3 regions of the Mesorhizobium sp. P2_E10 genome follow, and region 1 is predicted to be linked to each of the others. Evidence: predicted binding sites of a transcription regulator. Region 1 holds the regulator's gene; each other region holds the start of a gene.
What was found. Region 1 encodes LexA, which represses DNA repair genes until DNA is damaged. Its sites were predicted from a motif close to TGTTCNNNNTGTGTTCNG; they were not measured.
Positions count from the first base shown of each region.

Region 2: the regulator LexA is predicted to act here: its motif matches at 2,884-2,901, upstream of recA (recombinase RecA).
Region 3: the regulator LexA is predicted to act here: its motif matches at 2,812-2,829, upstream of AC1D0N_RS00705 (YifB family Mg chelatase-like AAA ATPase).

Region 1 covers NZ_JBFUEK010000007.1:247,750-252,724, forward strand. The annotation lists gene AC1D0N_RS20595 (AMP-binding protein) at 1-604, shown strand, start outside; gene kynU (kynureninase) at 620-1,867, opposite strand; gene lexA (transcriptional repressor LexA) at 2,359-3,096, shown strand; gene AC1D0N_RS20610 (ComEC/Rec2 family competence protein) at 3,090-4,975, opposite strand, start outside.
Region 2 covers NZ_JBFUEK010000002.1:715,074-720,048, forward strand. The annotation lists gene AC1D0N_RS08205 (GFA family protein) at 1-346, opposite strand, end outside; gene AC1D0N_RS08210 (TfoX/Sxy family protein) at 438-761, shown strand; gene AC1D0N_RS08215 (pseudouridine-5'-phosphate glycosidase) at 766-1,683, opposite strand; gene AC1D0N_RS08220 (carbohydrate kinase family protein) at 1,733-2,677, opposite strand; gene recA (recombinase RecA) at 2,960-4,060, shown strand; gene alaS (alanine--tRNA ligase) at 4,341-4,975, shown strand, end outside.
Region 3 covers NZ_JBFUEK010000001.1:129,920-134,894, reverse strand. The annotation lists gene gshB (glutathione synthase) at 1-400, shown strand, start outside; gene AC1D0N_RS00715 (cupin domain-containing protein) at 405-785, opposite strand; gene AC1D0N_RS00710 (Ig-like domain-containing protein) at 1,113-2,618, opposite strand; gene AC1D0N_RS00705 (YifB family Mg chelatase-like AAA ATPase) at 2,924-4,456, shown strand; gene AC1D0N_RS00700 (toll/interleukin-1 receptor domain-containing protein) at 4,542-4,975, shown strand, end outside.

The DNA of each region.
Region 1 (4,975 bases):
CATCGGCGCCACCGAAATGCTGCACATCTTCATCTCCAACCGTTTTGGTGACATGAAACCGGCTTCAACCGGAAAACCCGTTGGCGGTTATGAGGCGCGCATCGTCGACGACGAAATGCGCGAAGTGCCGCGCGGCACGACAGGCAGGTTGGCGGTGCGCGGCCCCACAGGTTGCCGCTACATGGCCGATATCAGGCAGAAGGAGTATGTCCGCGACGGCTGGAACCTCACCGGCGACACCTTTCTGCAGGATGAAGACGGTTTCTTCCACTTTGCTGCCCGCTCCGACGACATGATCGTCAGCGCCGGGTACAACATTGCCGGGCCGGAGGTCGAGGCGGCGCTGCTTTCGCATGCCGACGTCGCCGAATGCGCGGTGATCGGCGCCGAAGATATCGAACGCGGCCAGATCGTCGAAGCCCATATCGTGCTGGTGCAAGGCGTCTCAGCAAACCAGGAAACCGTCAAACGCCTGCAGGACCACGTCAAGGCAACGATCGCGCCTTACAAATACCCGCGCTCGGTGAAATTCGTCGACGCCTTGCCCAAGACGCAGACCGGCAAGATCCAGCGTTTCCGGCTGCGCGCGCCGAAAGGCGTTTGATACCAGCGCTCCCGATCAGGTGACAGCCGTCTTGACGGCGAAGCGCGCGTCCCTCCAGGCGCCGGTGCGCAGGATATCTTCGAGCACCTCGACCGCCTGCCAGACATCGGCATAACCGACATAGAGCGGGGTGAAGCCGAAGCGCATGGTCGAAGGCGCGCGGAAATCGCCGATCACGCCACGCTCGATCAGCGCCCGCATGATCTGGTAGCCATGCTCGTGCGCGAACGAAATCTGGCTGCCGCGTTTATTGCCGTCGCGGGTGCTTTCCAGCGTCAGCCCGTAAGCGCCGCACTTGGCCTCGACGAGTTCGATGAACAGGTCGGCCAGCGCAATGCTCTTGCTTCGCACCGCCGCCATGTCGACATCGCTCCAGATGTCGAGCGCGCCCTTCAGCGTGCGCATCGACAGCACCGGCTGCGTGCCGCACAGAAACCGCCGGATGCCAATGCCGGCGGCATAGCCCGGCTCGAAGGCGAAGGGCCTTGCATGGCCCCACCAGCCGGTGAGCGGCTGCTGGATGTCGGCAAGGTGGCGCTCGGCCGCATAGATGAAGGCAGGGGCGCCCGGGCCGCCATTCAGATATTTGTAGGTGCAGCCGACGGCGAAGTCGGCGTTTGCATTGTCCAGTTCGACTGGCATCGCACCGGCGGTGTGGCAGAGATCCCAGACGATCAGCGCCCCGGCATCCTGAGCCTTGCGCGTCAGCGCCGGCATGTCGCGCAACTCGCCGGACTTGTAGTTGACGTGGTTGACCAACACCACGGCGGTGCGTTCGTCGATCAGCCCTTCGATATCAGGCGCGTCGAAACCCGAAAGGCGCAGCTGAGTGTTCTTTCGCGTCGAGACCACGCCTTCGGCCATGTAGAGGTCGGTCGGGAAACTGTCACCCTCGGCGACGATGACCGGCCGCTCCGGCCGCATCGCCATCGCGGCGTGCAGCAGCTTGTAAATGTTGACCGAGGTCGTGTCGCAGACCACCGTCTGGCCGGCGGCGGCGCCGATCAGGCGCCCAAGCTGGTCACCGAGCTCGAGCGGCATGTCGAACCAGCCGGCCGTGTTCCAGGCGCGGATCAGGTCATGCGCCCATTCCTCGGTCGCCGCCTTGCGCAACTCGTCGAAAGCGGCATGCGAGGCGGCTCCCAGCGAATTGCCGTCGAGATAGATCACTCCTTGCGGCAGCACAAAGCGGTCGCGCATGGCGCGCAGCGGATCCGCGGCATCCATCGCCTCGATGGCCGCCAGATCGGGAATTCCTGTCATGGTTTGTCTACTCCCCCAACATTCGACGCAACGCCGGAACGACGGCATCCATCGGTCACCAGCGCTTTTCCACCACCTGGCATCGCGCGGCAAGGTTCCACCGATGACAAGCTGTCCGACCAGGTGCTGAAAATCAGGAGCCAAACCTGCCCAAGGTTGGCGTTTTGACTTCGTTTCGTTCACGGTGCATTAACCAAATCGCCCCGTCGATATGGCTGCAATAGCGTGCCCTCTTTGCCGGCTGACGGCCGATGCAAGTGCCGCCTTGCGGGAGCCCGGAGGCGGCAAACGACAGCAGAATCAAGGCGATGAGGCTCGTTCCGGTGAAAGCGGGCGACGCCGTTGGCGCGGCGGCATTGTTTCCAGAGCCCTAACATATTCATTAAACTTTAAACGGTTGCGGAACACAACTGGAACAGATAGTGTTTGTTCTGGGTTTGTTTTTCTGATTCTGGTTCGAAATCTCTGGTTCGAAACCCTTGGGGGCCGCCATGCTGACGCGCAAGCAACATGAACTTCTGATGTTCATCCATGAGCGACTGAAGGAGAGCGGCATTCCGCCGTCGTTTGACGAGATGAAGGAAGCGCTGGACCTTGCCTCCAAGTCAGGCATTCACCGGCTGATCACGGCGCTAGAAGAACGCGGCTTCATTCGCCGGCTACCCAACCGTGCCCGCGCCCTGGAAGTGCTGCGGCTGCCGGACTCGATCGCGCCCGGCCTCAACGCAGCGCGCAAATTCTCGCCGAGCGTTATCCAGGGCAGTCTTGGACAAGGCGGCCTCGGGCGGCAAATCAAGCCAGCGCCTTCGCGCATGCCTTCGGCCGGCAATGACGACGATGTGGTCGCCGCCGTGTCGATCCCGGTGATGGGACGCATTGCCGCCGGTGTGCCGATCGACGCCATCCAGCACCAGACGCATTCGATCTCGGTGCCACCGGACATGATCATGGGCGGCGAACACTATGCACTGGAGGTGAAGGGCGATTCGATGATCGAGGCCGGCATTTTCGATGGCGACACGGTCATCATCCGCAACGCCGATACCGCCAGCCCGGGCGAGATCATCGTGGCGCTGGTCGATGACGAGGAAGCAACGCTGAAGCGGTTCCGCCGCAAGGGCGCCTCGATCGCGCTCGAGGCCGCCAATCCGGCCTATGAGACCCGCATTTTCGGCCCGGACCGGGTCAAGGTGCAAGGCAAGTTGGTCGGGCTGATCCGCCGTTACTGAGCCGGCTTGACGGCTGATTTTTCGGGCTTCTTGTAGGGCGGTAGCCCCCTCGCTTCGCGAGAGAATTTTCGTTGGACGTGCCAGGGGCGGTATGGCTTGTCGACGGCAAAGTCGATCTCTGCCGGCCTGATCGCCGATTGCGGATCGAAGAAGATGGCTGCGCTGCCCGAACGGGCAAGTTGTCGCTTGTTGACGACAAGGACCAGCGGATCGCGGCAAGGGTCATGGGCGGTGGCGTCGTCGATGACAATCAGGGTCGCGAAAGAGCAGGCTTTCCACGCGTTCTTGCGGTCTTCGACATAGGCGACGATCGCGCCGGAGGGATGCCGTGCAAGGCACAGCCCGGCTTTGCAATAGAAGGGCGAGCCTGGCGGCAATTCGGTCGGGTCGGCAATATCGAATTGTTCGCTGCTGTTGTCGAACGTCTCGGGCTCGACGATGGTTTCGGACTTTAGGGCGCGCTTCCAGTTGTCGGTCGTGAATTCGTTCGAACGCGCCCGGTTGAGGGCCAGCTCACCGCCGCCAATCGGCAGCGCAACCAGATGGGCGTCTTCGGAAATCAGCACGTCGGGCGTGCGTGTGTCGGAAATCGTCAGCAGGCCTGCGAGTGCAAATGGCAGTGCTGCCAGCCGAAGCCATGTCGTCGCCATGGTGGCGATGATCAGCGCGATGGTCGTCAGAAACACCGATTTGAGCGAGATCAACCCGACCGCATCGATCGGCGAGCGCTCCGAAATCCATGCCGACAGGGCGATCATCGCCGTCAGCCCCTTGCCCATCAAATACAGTGGTATTCCATCGGCGCCAAACGGCATCGCAAGGGCGCTGATCACGGCCAAAAGCATGACGACGGAGACGATCGGCATGATGGCCAGATTGGCGAACAGGCTGAGCGGCGACACACGCTGGAAATGCCATATGGCGAACAGCGCGGTGGCGCTGCCGGCGATGATCGAGGTCATGGCCAGACCGCCTGTCGCCAGCAGGAATTTTCCACTGAGGAAGGCTGGCAGTGAGCGCCGAGGCGGTGGTGACGTTGCCTTGCCCTCGCGGTAGTCGGACCAACCGTCATAGGCGCCGACCAGCGCCGCGGTGGCGGCGAAGGACATCTGGAAACTCGGGCCGACGACTTCGTGCGGCGACACCAGGATGACGGCGATGGCTGAGATCGCCAGATTGCGCATGGTGAGTGCTGCCCGATCGAACAGCACGGCGATCAGCATCACCGCCAGCATGATGAAGCTGCGTTCGGCTGCAACCACGACGCCTGAAATGACGAGATAGGCAGCGATAGAAATGAGCGCGGCAGCCGCGGCATATTTCTTGACCGGCCGGTGTGAGGAAAAATCTGGAAACAGGGCAAAGGCGCCGCGCAGCAGCGCCATGATGGTGCCGGCGACCAAGGCCATGTGCAGGCCGGAAATGGAGATGATGTGATAGATGCCGGTGCGCCGCATCGCCTCATTGATCTCTTCCGGGATGCCGGCACGCACGCCGACAATCAGTGCCGCGGCAATCTCACCTTCTGCGCCGCCGATTTTGCCCCTGATACGGTCTGCAATGTTCTCGCGCGCGTTTTCGATCGCGGAAGAAAGCCATGCGGTAAGCCGCGGGGGGTCCACCGAGGCAATGGTTCTTGGGTTGCCGAGAAAGAAGCCGCTGGCGCCGATGCCGGAGTAATAGCTGTCGAAGGAGAAGTCATAGCTGTCCGGCCGCACCGGGCCGGTTGGCGCCATCAGCCTGGCATAACCGGTGATCAGGGAACCGGCGGTCATATCGGCGGGAACCGTGCGCGCCGAGAGCCTGACACGCTCCGGCGCGTAGCGCAGCTTGGGATAAGCGGTCGAGACCACGTCTAGCGTCAGCCTGACGCGGCCGC
Region 2 (4,975 bases), on a different contig from region 1:
GCTCGCTGTCGATCGCCGAGGCGAAGGGGTGGACCAGATCCGGCCAGGTCGGATCGTAGAGCCACAGCGCCGAGCCGCATTTCCTGCAGAAATTGCGCTCTCCGGTCGAAATCTCGCACGTGGGATGCTCATCATCCTCGATCTCGGCCCGGTAGACACCGAGATGGCGCTTGCCCTCAATCTTCAGCGTCTCGTAATCAGCGCCGAGATTGATGGCGAAGCCGCCGCCACCCTGTTGTTTGCGGCAGATCGAGCAGTAGCACAGCATGAAGGGCGCCGGTGTGTGGCTTTCGACCTCGAAACGCACAGCGTTGCAGCGGCAGGACCCTTTGAGCAGAAGCGGCATGAAAGAACTCCTACGAATTTCGTTCTCAACCTGTCAGCATGGTTTCGGTTGCGACAATGACAAGGCCAAATCCCGGTGACATGATCGCGGCATGGACAATGAACGCATAGAAGAACTTTTCGAAAGCCTAGGCCCGGTCAGCATCCGAAAACTGTTCGGCGGCAAGGGCGTCTATTGCGACGGCGTCATCGTCGCCATCGTGCTGCGCGGCGAATTGAAATTGAAGGCCGACGAACAAAGCGCCCCCGACTTCGAAGCCGCCGGCTGCCAGCAATGGACCTATACTGGCTCCAGGCACGGCAAGCTTGTGTCGATGCCTTACTGGAGCATTCCCGACAGCGCTTTCGACGATCCCGACGAGATGGCGGTCTGGGCGCGCCGGGCGTATGAGGCCGGACGGCGCGCCGGCAAGTAATCGCCTAGAGGGCTTTCGCGATCCTTGCCGCCAGCCGTGCATTGTTTTCGACCAGCGCGATATTCGTCTTCAGGCTCCTGCCGCCGGTGAGTTCGAGGATTTTCCCCAGCAGGAACGGCGTCACCGCCTTGCCCGTCACGTTCAGCGCCTCGGCGGCCTTCTGCGCCGCCTCGATGTAGCCGGCCATCTCTTCGGCCGGGATCTCATGATCTTCAGGCACCGGATTGGCGATCAGCATGCCGCCGCTCAAGCCCAGTGCAGCCCGAGTCTTGTAGAAATGCGCGATCTCGTCCGCGCCATGCAAGGTCAGCGGCGCGCGGAAAGGCGAATGGCGCGACCAGAAGGCCGGCATCGTCTCGCAGCCGTGGCCGACCACCGGCACGCCGCGCGTCTCCAGCACTTCCAGCGTCTTTTCGATGTCCAGGATCGCCTTGGCGCCGGCCGAGACGACGATGACCGGCGTGCGCGCCAGTTCGTCGAGATCGGCGGAAATATCAAAGCTTTTCTCGGCGCCCTTGTGGACGCCGCCAATGCCGCCGGTGGCAAACACCTTGATGCCGACCATATGCGCCGCGATCATGGTGGCGGCGACCGTGGTGCCACCGGTGCGTCCTTCGGCGACCGCGAAGCCGAGGTCGGCACGCGACAGCTTCATGGCGTCGCCGGTCATCGCCAGCGACTCTCGCTCGCCGTCGGAGAGGCCGATCTTGATGCGGCCGGCAACCACGGCGATCGTCGCCGGCACCGCGCCGCCATCGGCAATGATCTTCTCGACATTGGCCGCCATGGCGCCATTGTCGGGGTAGGGCATGCCGTGGGTGATGATGGTGCTTTCCAGCGCCACCACCGGGCGCCCGGCGGCCAGCGCCTGCGCCACCGGCGGATGGATGTCGATGAACGGGCGGGCGGTTTCCGGGGTCATTGTCATCTCCGATCTGGAGCAGCGCTCCAGAAACATGAATTCGCCGGTGTCATGCCATTTCCTGTGTATCCGGCACAAGGGCCAGCGCTTCGGCAAAACTGGCCGCTGTGAAGGCAGGCACTGCGTCGGCACATTCGATGGCAAGCGTCGCCGCTGCTACACCTTCGCGTAGCGCTTCCCGTAATGGCGCGCCGCGCAGCAGCGCGGCGACCGTTGTGCCAGCCAGTGCATCGCCGGCGCCGGTGACATCAGCGATCTTTCTGGGGGCTGGGGGCGCGATTGAGAACAGGCCAGCTTCGTCGAAGCCCAGCACCGGGCCATCGCCCGCCGTCACCACGGCGCTTTTGAGGCCGGCGCGCTTCAGGCCATCGACGAGATCTTGCTCTGTAGTGTCGGCGCTTGCGCCGGCCAGCGCTATCGCCTCGCGCCGGTTCATGAACAGCAACGCCAGCCCGCCGAGCACCGGCATCAGCCGCACCACCTTGGCCGGCGAGATGGCGATGGCGAACACCGGCTTGCCATCAGCCAACGCCACCAGCCGTTCCAGTGCCGTCGACGGCAGGTTTGCATCGCACAGGACCGCATCGGCCGAGCCGATCACCTCGCGCACCTTGGAGCGGCGGATCTGCTTGGGAAACGCCAAATCATACAGCGCCATGTCGGCAAAGCCGACGATCAACTCGCCGTCGCGGTCAAGCAGCGCAGTGTAGCTCGGCGTCGTGCGGTCGAGGAACACCGCCGACAGATCGGCAATGCCGGCCTTGGCGATGGCCGAAGACACCGTGTCGGCAGCCGCATCGCCGCCACGCACCGAGAGCAGCGAGGCCGAGACGCCGCGCCGCACGATGCTGCGCAGCGCGTTGAAGACGCCGCCGCCGACATCCTCGCGCATTGTGCCGGGGTTGGACGCCGCCGGCACATATGGGCCCGAAACCTGCCCGCGCCGGTCGATATGGGCGCCGCCAACGGCCAGTATCTTTGCGGATTTCACCATGAAGGCGATATGACCTTTGTTATTCGTCTCGGACAAGCGCTAGGCTGTGCGACTGGGCTTCACGATCAAGGCAGCGATTCGGCGGGGCGAAACAAGGAACCGGCCTCGACTAATGCTGGATGCATCGCCAAACCGAATTGTGAGACAAAAAAAGAACAAATCCGGATATTGATTGATTTTCAGCTATTTGACCCCTCTTGCCAAACAAGAACAAAAAAGGTACAAACTGGGCAGGGATTACGGATTGTCCGGCCTTCATTGACGACCAAGGGGTGATGTATCATGGCTCAGAATTCTTTGCGGCTTGTAGAGGACAAAGCGGTGGACAAATCAAAGGCTCTGGATGCGGCGCTGTCGCAAATCGAGCGTGCCTTCGGCAAGGGCTCGATCATGCGGCTCGGCGCCAACGAGCAGGTCGTCGAGATCGAAACTGTGCCGACGGGTTCGCTTGGCCTCGACATCGCGCTTGGCGTCGGCGGCCTGCCGCGCGGCCGCATCGTCGAGATTTATGGGCCAGAAAGCTCGGGCAAGACGACGCTGGCCCTGCACACAGTGGCCGAAGCCCAGAAGAAGGGCGGCATCTGTGCCTTCGTCGATGCCGAGCACGCGCTTGATCCGGTCTATGCCCGCAAGCTTGGCGTCGATCTCGAAAATCTGCTGATCTCGCAGCCAGACACCGGCGAGCAGGCGCTGGAAATCTGCGACACGCTGGTGCGCTCCGGCGCCATCGACGTGCTGGTGGTCGATTCGGTGGCGGCGCTGACGCCGCGCGCTGAAATCGAGGGCGAGATGGGCGATTCGCTGCCCGGCCTGCAGGCTCGCCTGATGAGCCAGGCGCTGCGCAAGCTGACCGCCTCGATCTCGCGCTCCAACACCATGGTCATCTTCATCAACCAGATCCGCATGAAGATCGGCGTCATGTTCGGTTCGCCCGAGACCACGACCGGCGGCAACGCGCTGAAATTCTACGCTTCGGTGCGTCTCGACATCCGCCGCATCGGTTCGGTCAAGGACCGCGACGAGGTCGTCGGCAACCAGACCCGCGTCAAGGTGGTCAAGAACAAGCTGGCACCGCCCTTCAAGGTGGTCGAATTCGACATCATGTATGGCGAAGGCGTGTCCAAGACCGGTGAGCTGGTCGATCTCGGCGTCAAAGCCGGCGTGGTCGAAAAGTCAGGCGCCTGGTTCTCCTACAATTCGCAGCGTCTCGGCCAAGGCCGCGAGAATGCAAAACTGTTCCTGCGCGACAATCCCGACACGGCACGCGAGATCGAGTTGGCGCTGCGGCAGAATGCCGGGCTGATCGCCGAGAAATTCCTCGAAAATGGCGGCCCTGAACGTGGCGAAGACGACGGCTTCGAGGAAGAATCCGGCGCCATGTAGGATGCGGGCAATCACTGCCCGAGTTCTTCTTGAGTTCGCGTATCCCGATTGAGTTTGCGTATCGATGCGTTTCAAACCGCCGGCCTTGAGCCGGCGGTTTTGTGTTTGGGGCGGCGCCGCAGGGCTGGTTCGGCTGGCCCGCGAAGCCCGCGATTTGGACCAATCCCGTGTTTCTGGACAGGCTGCGGTGTGACCGCTAAAAGGCCAAGTCCGTCCTCCAAGGGCAAAAATCTATTTTCCGCCGGGCCGACCGGCGGCTCTCCTAGAAAAGGCAGCATTCATGAGTGGCGTGAACGAGATCCGGTCGACATTTCTCGACTACTTCCGCAAGGAGGGTCACGAGATCGTCGCGTCGAGCCCGCTGGTGCCGCGCAACGATCCGACGCTGATGTTTACCAATGCCGGCATGGTGCAGTTCAAGAATGTCTTCACCGGTCTCGAGAAGCGGCCCTATTCGCGCGCCTCGACCGCCCAGAAGAGCGTTCGCGCCGGTGGCAAGCACAACGACCTCGACAATGTCGGCTACACCGCGCGCCATCTGACCTTCTTCGAGATGCTCGGCAATTTCTCCTTTGGCGATTATTTCAAGGAGCGCGCCATCGAGCTTGCCTGGAACCTGATCACCAAGGAGTTCGGGCTGGACAAGGACAAGCTGCTGGTCACCGTCTACCACACGGACGATGAGGCGGCCGGCTTCTGGAAGAAGATCGCCGGCTTCTCCGACGATCGCATCATTCGCATCGCGACCTCGGACAATTTCTGGGCGATGGGCGACACCGGACCGTGCGGGCCGTGCTCGGAGATCTTCATCGACCGCGGCGAGCACATCTGGGGCGGCCCTCCCGGCAGCCCGGAAGAGGATGGCGACCGCTTCCTCGAATTCTGGAACCTCGTCTTCATGCAGTATGAGCAGGT
Region 3 (4,975 bases), on a different contig from region 1:
GCTGCTCGAAATGTTCGGCCAGATGTTCCGCGAGCCCTATATCGTGCAACGTTATCTCAAGGACGTGCGCAAGGGCGACAAGCGTATCATCCTGATCGACGGCGAGCCGGTGGGCGCCATCAACCGGGTGCCGGCCGAGCACGATTCGCGCTCCAACATGCATGTCGGCGGCCGCGCGGAGAAAACCGAGCTGACGGCGCGCGAACGCGAAATCTGCGCCCGCATCGGCCCGTCGCTGAAGGCGCGCGGTTTTATCCTGGTCGGCATCGACGTCATCGGCGACTACATGACCGAGATCAACGTGACCTCGCCGACGGGCGTGCGCGAGGTCAGGCGTTTTGGCGGCGCCGATATCGCCAGCCTGTTCTGGGACGCGGTCGAGGACAAACGGAGAAAATAGGACCCTAAGCCGGTTTGGCGTACTGCTCGGCGCTCATGACTTCGATGCACACGAACCGCTCTTTGCCTTCCACCCAGGCGTCGTGGCCGGGCGGAATTGTATAGGACGTGCCCTGCTCGAACGTTTTCTGGGTGCCGTCATTCATCTTGACGGTGATGGTTCCGGACACGACGTAGCCGACATGCGAGACCTGACAGCTGTCCGTCTTGACGACCGGCTTTACACATTCGGACCATTTCCATCCTGGCTCCATGTTGAGCCGCCCGAGTGTAAAGCCGGGAAGCCGCACCACTTCGACGCGTGTCTTGTTGGGCGAGCGAACTTCATCCGGGTTGTTGTGAGACTTGGATGCCAGTTTCGTGACGTTCATTGCACCTTCGGCCATGTCATCCTCCCTACGCTTGACGCGGAGCCTGACGCTGCGATTGTCGGAACCGCGGCCGGATTCATATCACGTTTGGAGCCAATCTATAAGCGATTGCTAAAATAGCGATATCGACTCCTTGGCTCTGACGCCTCAGTTCGGCGCGTGGCCTTCGAGGTGCGAGGGCGCTAGGCGATTGTGGTAGATCAGCCACCAAAAGGCGTAGCCGTCTTTTGTGAAATCACGGTTGGTTCTTCAAACGGACACCGCACGTTTCCATACATTAGGCGGCGCTTAAGCTGCCGGAGAATGGCCGGCGCAGGGCGCTGCATTGCCGCCCCACAGCGTCTAGATCACGAAGAAATCGTCCGCGGTAAGCCATGTGCCCGGACTTACGGCGGCGAACTTGACGGCCGCCGCGCCGCCCGCCCCGTCCACGTCGAACAGCAGATCGCCTGTCGCGTCGTCGTAAATGATGTGGTCGCTGTCATCGATGGCCGTCTTGCCTATCGCGAAGACCGCGCCGAAAAGCGGGCCGGCCGACAGCCCGACGAATACGGAGCTGTCCAGCCGGAACACATCATCTTGCGCATTGAAGTCGGCGATGCTGTCGTAATTCGCCGGTCCAAGCGCGTCGAACACGAAGACATCCCTGCCGGCGTCGCCGGCCAGCCGGTCGCGGCCGACACCGCCATTGAGGATGTCGTCGCCAGCGCCGCCCCGCAGGTCGTCGGAGCCGGCGCCGCCATCGAGGAAATCGTCGCCCGCGTCACCGCGAATGCCGTCGGTGCCCGCACCGCCGCTGATCTCGTCATTGCCGGCGTCGCCCTTCAGCCAGTCGGTCCCAGCGCCGCCGATGATCGTGTCGGCGCCGGCACCGCCGAACAGCTGGTCGTGGCCGGCACCACCGTCGAGTGTATCGTTGAACGAGGTGCCGGTGATGCGGTCGCCACCACCCAGCCCGTCGATGATCACCGCACGATCGTAGTTTCCATAGCTCACGATGTTCGTGGCGTCGGTCAGCGTGATGGATTCGGCCGGTGGTGTGACCGTGATCGTGATCGTCGCCACATTGCTGTTGCCCTGGCCGTCCGTGGCGTAGACCGTAAAGCTGTCGGTGCCGACGAAGCCGGCCTCGGGCGTGTAGTCGAACAGATTTCCGCTCAGAAAGTCTGTGTGATAATGCAGGCTGGTGCCGACGTGACCTTGGTGAAACGGGTAGTAGTTGCCGTCGAAACGCGTGCTCTGCTCAAAACTGCCGTGATCCGGTCCGTCCAGGACGACAAAGCTCAAGAGATCGTAGTCGGCATCGGCCACGCTGAATTTGACGTCGTCGAGAAATTGCCCCTGCGAAACCGACACATTCAGATTGGCGGCCGTGGGCGCATGATTGACGAAGGTGTCGGGCTGAAGCGTACCGTCTTCCAGGATGATCCGATGCAGGCCGTACTGCGTGTTTTCGCCGCCGAAATAGTCGTTCGCCCCGATCCATGTCACCGTGATTGTGTCTGGGTTGGCGGCGTTGACCGAGACGATCCGGGCCGACAGGAAGGCCGCCTGGTCGGACACGGTGCGGATGAAATTGCCTTCATTGTCGAAGACCTGCGTTTCCACCGTCGTCCAGGTCTCGGTCCTGCCCTCATGGGTGAAGCTGGTGATGGTAAAGAAGCCTTCGAAGACATCGACCGAAGCCAGATCGATCCCACCGAACGGGAAATCCGGCTTTGCCCCTATCGGTCCGATGACATCGCCGTCGGTTTCCGCAATGCTGAAAAGGACCGCGTTAGGGCTTGGATTGGGATTGTCGGGTTCTTTCCATACGGTGAGTTCACTGCCATTGCTTAAGGTCGGCATCCTTGTCTTCCTCGCCTTTGCGCCTGGACGCTCTGCGGATGTCCCCCGATTCCAACATAACATGGTATGCGGGCCGGATCGGTGACAAACCCCTTCGCCTTTCTCCATGTGGTTAATTCCGTCTCGGACGGGGACAGTTCTATGGAGTTCTGCGCACTGCCGTGACATTCGTCGGGAGGCGACAGCGACCCTATGTTCCTGTAATGTTCTTGATCAATTCAGAAATCTGTGCTTGTCTTGTCTGACGTCGCTCACGGCCTGATTGCACTGGCTTAGAGCGAGTCAGGTCCGGGGGCAGAGCAAAGATGGTGGCGCGGGTTCGCACGGTGGCTTTCCAGGGCATCGAGGCCGTGCCGGTCGATGTCCAGGTGATGATCGCGCCGGGCAAGGTCAACATGCATATCGTCGGCCTGGCCGACAAGGCAGTGGCCGAAAGCCGCGAGCGGGTGCAGGCGGCACTCCATGCGTCGGGCCTGTCGATGCCGTCGAAGAAGGTGACGGTCAATCTGGCGCCGGCCGACCTGCCCAAGGAAGGCAGCCACTACGACCTCCCCATCGCGCTCGGCCTGATGGCCGCACTTGGCGCCATTCCAGGCGACATGCTGGCCGGCTATGTCGTGCTTGGCGAATTGTCGCTCGACGGCACCATTGCCACGGTGGCCGGCGCGCTGCCGGCGGCGATCGGCGCCAATGCCGAGGGGAAAGGCCTGATCTGCCCGTTCGGCTGCGGACCGGAAGCGGCCTGGGCGGGCAAGGATTTCGACATTCTGGCGCCGGGCAGCCTGATCGCGATCGCCAATCATTTTCGCGGCACGCAGGTGCTGTCGCGACCGGAGGCCGGCATCCATGCCTCGGCGCGCGACCTGCCCGACCTCTCCGACATCAAGGGCCAGGAGACCGCCAAGCGAGCCCTGGAAGTGGCGGCGGCCGGCGGCCACAACCTGCTGATGGTCGGCCCTCCAGGCTCGGGCAAATCGATGCTGGCGCAGCGGCTGCCGTCGATCCTGCCGCCGCTGGCGCCGAAGGAGCTTTTGGAAGTCTCGATGATCGCCTCGGTGGCAGGAGAACTCGGCGAGGGCAAGCTGACCGACCGGCGGCCGTTCCGCGCCCCGCACCATTCGGCCTCGATGGCGGCGATGGTCGGCGGTGGCCTCAGGGCACGGCCGGGCGAGGTGTCGCTCGCGCATCACGGCGTGCTGTTTCTCGACGAGTTTCCCGAATTCACGCCGCAGACGCTTGATGCGCTGCGCCAGCCGCTGGAGACCGGCGACTGCATGATCGCGCGCGCCAACCACCGCGTCACCTATCCGGCGCGCATCCAGCTGGTGGCGGCGATGAACCCGTGCCGCTGCGGCATGGCCGGCGAGCCCGGCTATCGCTGCCTGCGCGGCGAGCGCTGCCGCACCGACTACCAGGCGCGCATTTCCGGCCCGCTGCTCGACCGCATCGATCTCCGCATCGAGGTGCCGGCGGTCTCGGCCAGCGATCTGATCCGGCCGGACCGGGCGGAGAAGAGTGCTGCCGTGGCGCTGCGCGTCGCCCGCGCCCGCACCATCCAGCGCGAGCGTTTCGAGCGGCTGGGCGCTACCCTCGCCACCACCAACGCGCATTGCTCGCCTTCCGTCATCGAGGAGATCGCCATGCCGGATGCCGCTGGGCTGTCGCTGCTGAAAGATGCCAGCGAGAAACTCGGCTTTTCGGCGCGTGCCTATCACCGGGTGCTGAAGGTCGCGCGCACGCTGGCCGACCTCGAAGCCAGCGAGACCGTCGGCCGCATCCATCTGGCCGAGGCGATTTCCTACCGCATGATGTCGGAGCGGGTCGCGCAGGCGGCGTAGACTCCAAGGCTGTCGCATATTACTTCTACAGCAGTCGAATCGTGCACTTACGCGACATCATCAGTCAAATGCGTCGAGGGAAGAGATGGTCGGTCAAGGTCTTGTGTTCCTATCGCATTGGTCGGGTGACGCGCCGATAGTACAAGAACTTCACAGAGTTCTTGACCGCTCGCGAGCATTCCTCGACGTTCGCTCTATGAATGCAGGTAACAATAACTTAAGCGAGATGCAGACAGCCGTTGAAGAGGCCGCTGTCTTTGTATTCGTTATATCTCCCGGCGTACCAGAGAATTGTTTTTCATTCTTTGAGGCTGATTGCGCAAGACATAAAAAGATCCGAGACAAGGACCTGCAGGTACTTGTTTGGCCAATTCAAGGTGCGTCTTTTCGAGACGCACCCTCCTGGATGCAACAATATTTTGCGATACCTAAGGAATATACTGTCGCGGACGTTGGCAGAGAAATCAGACGGCTTGCGGGAGATTTTTTACACTCCAAGGAGTTAATCTCACCTGAATA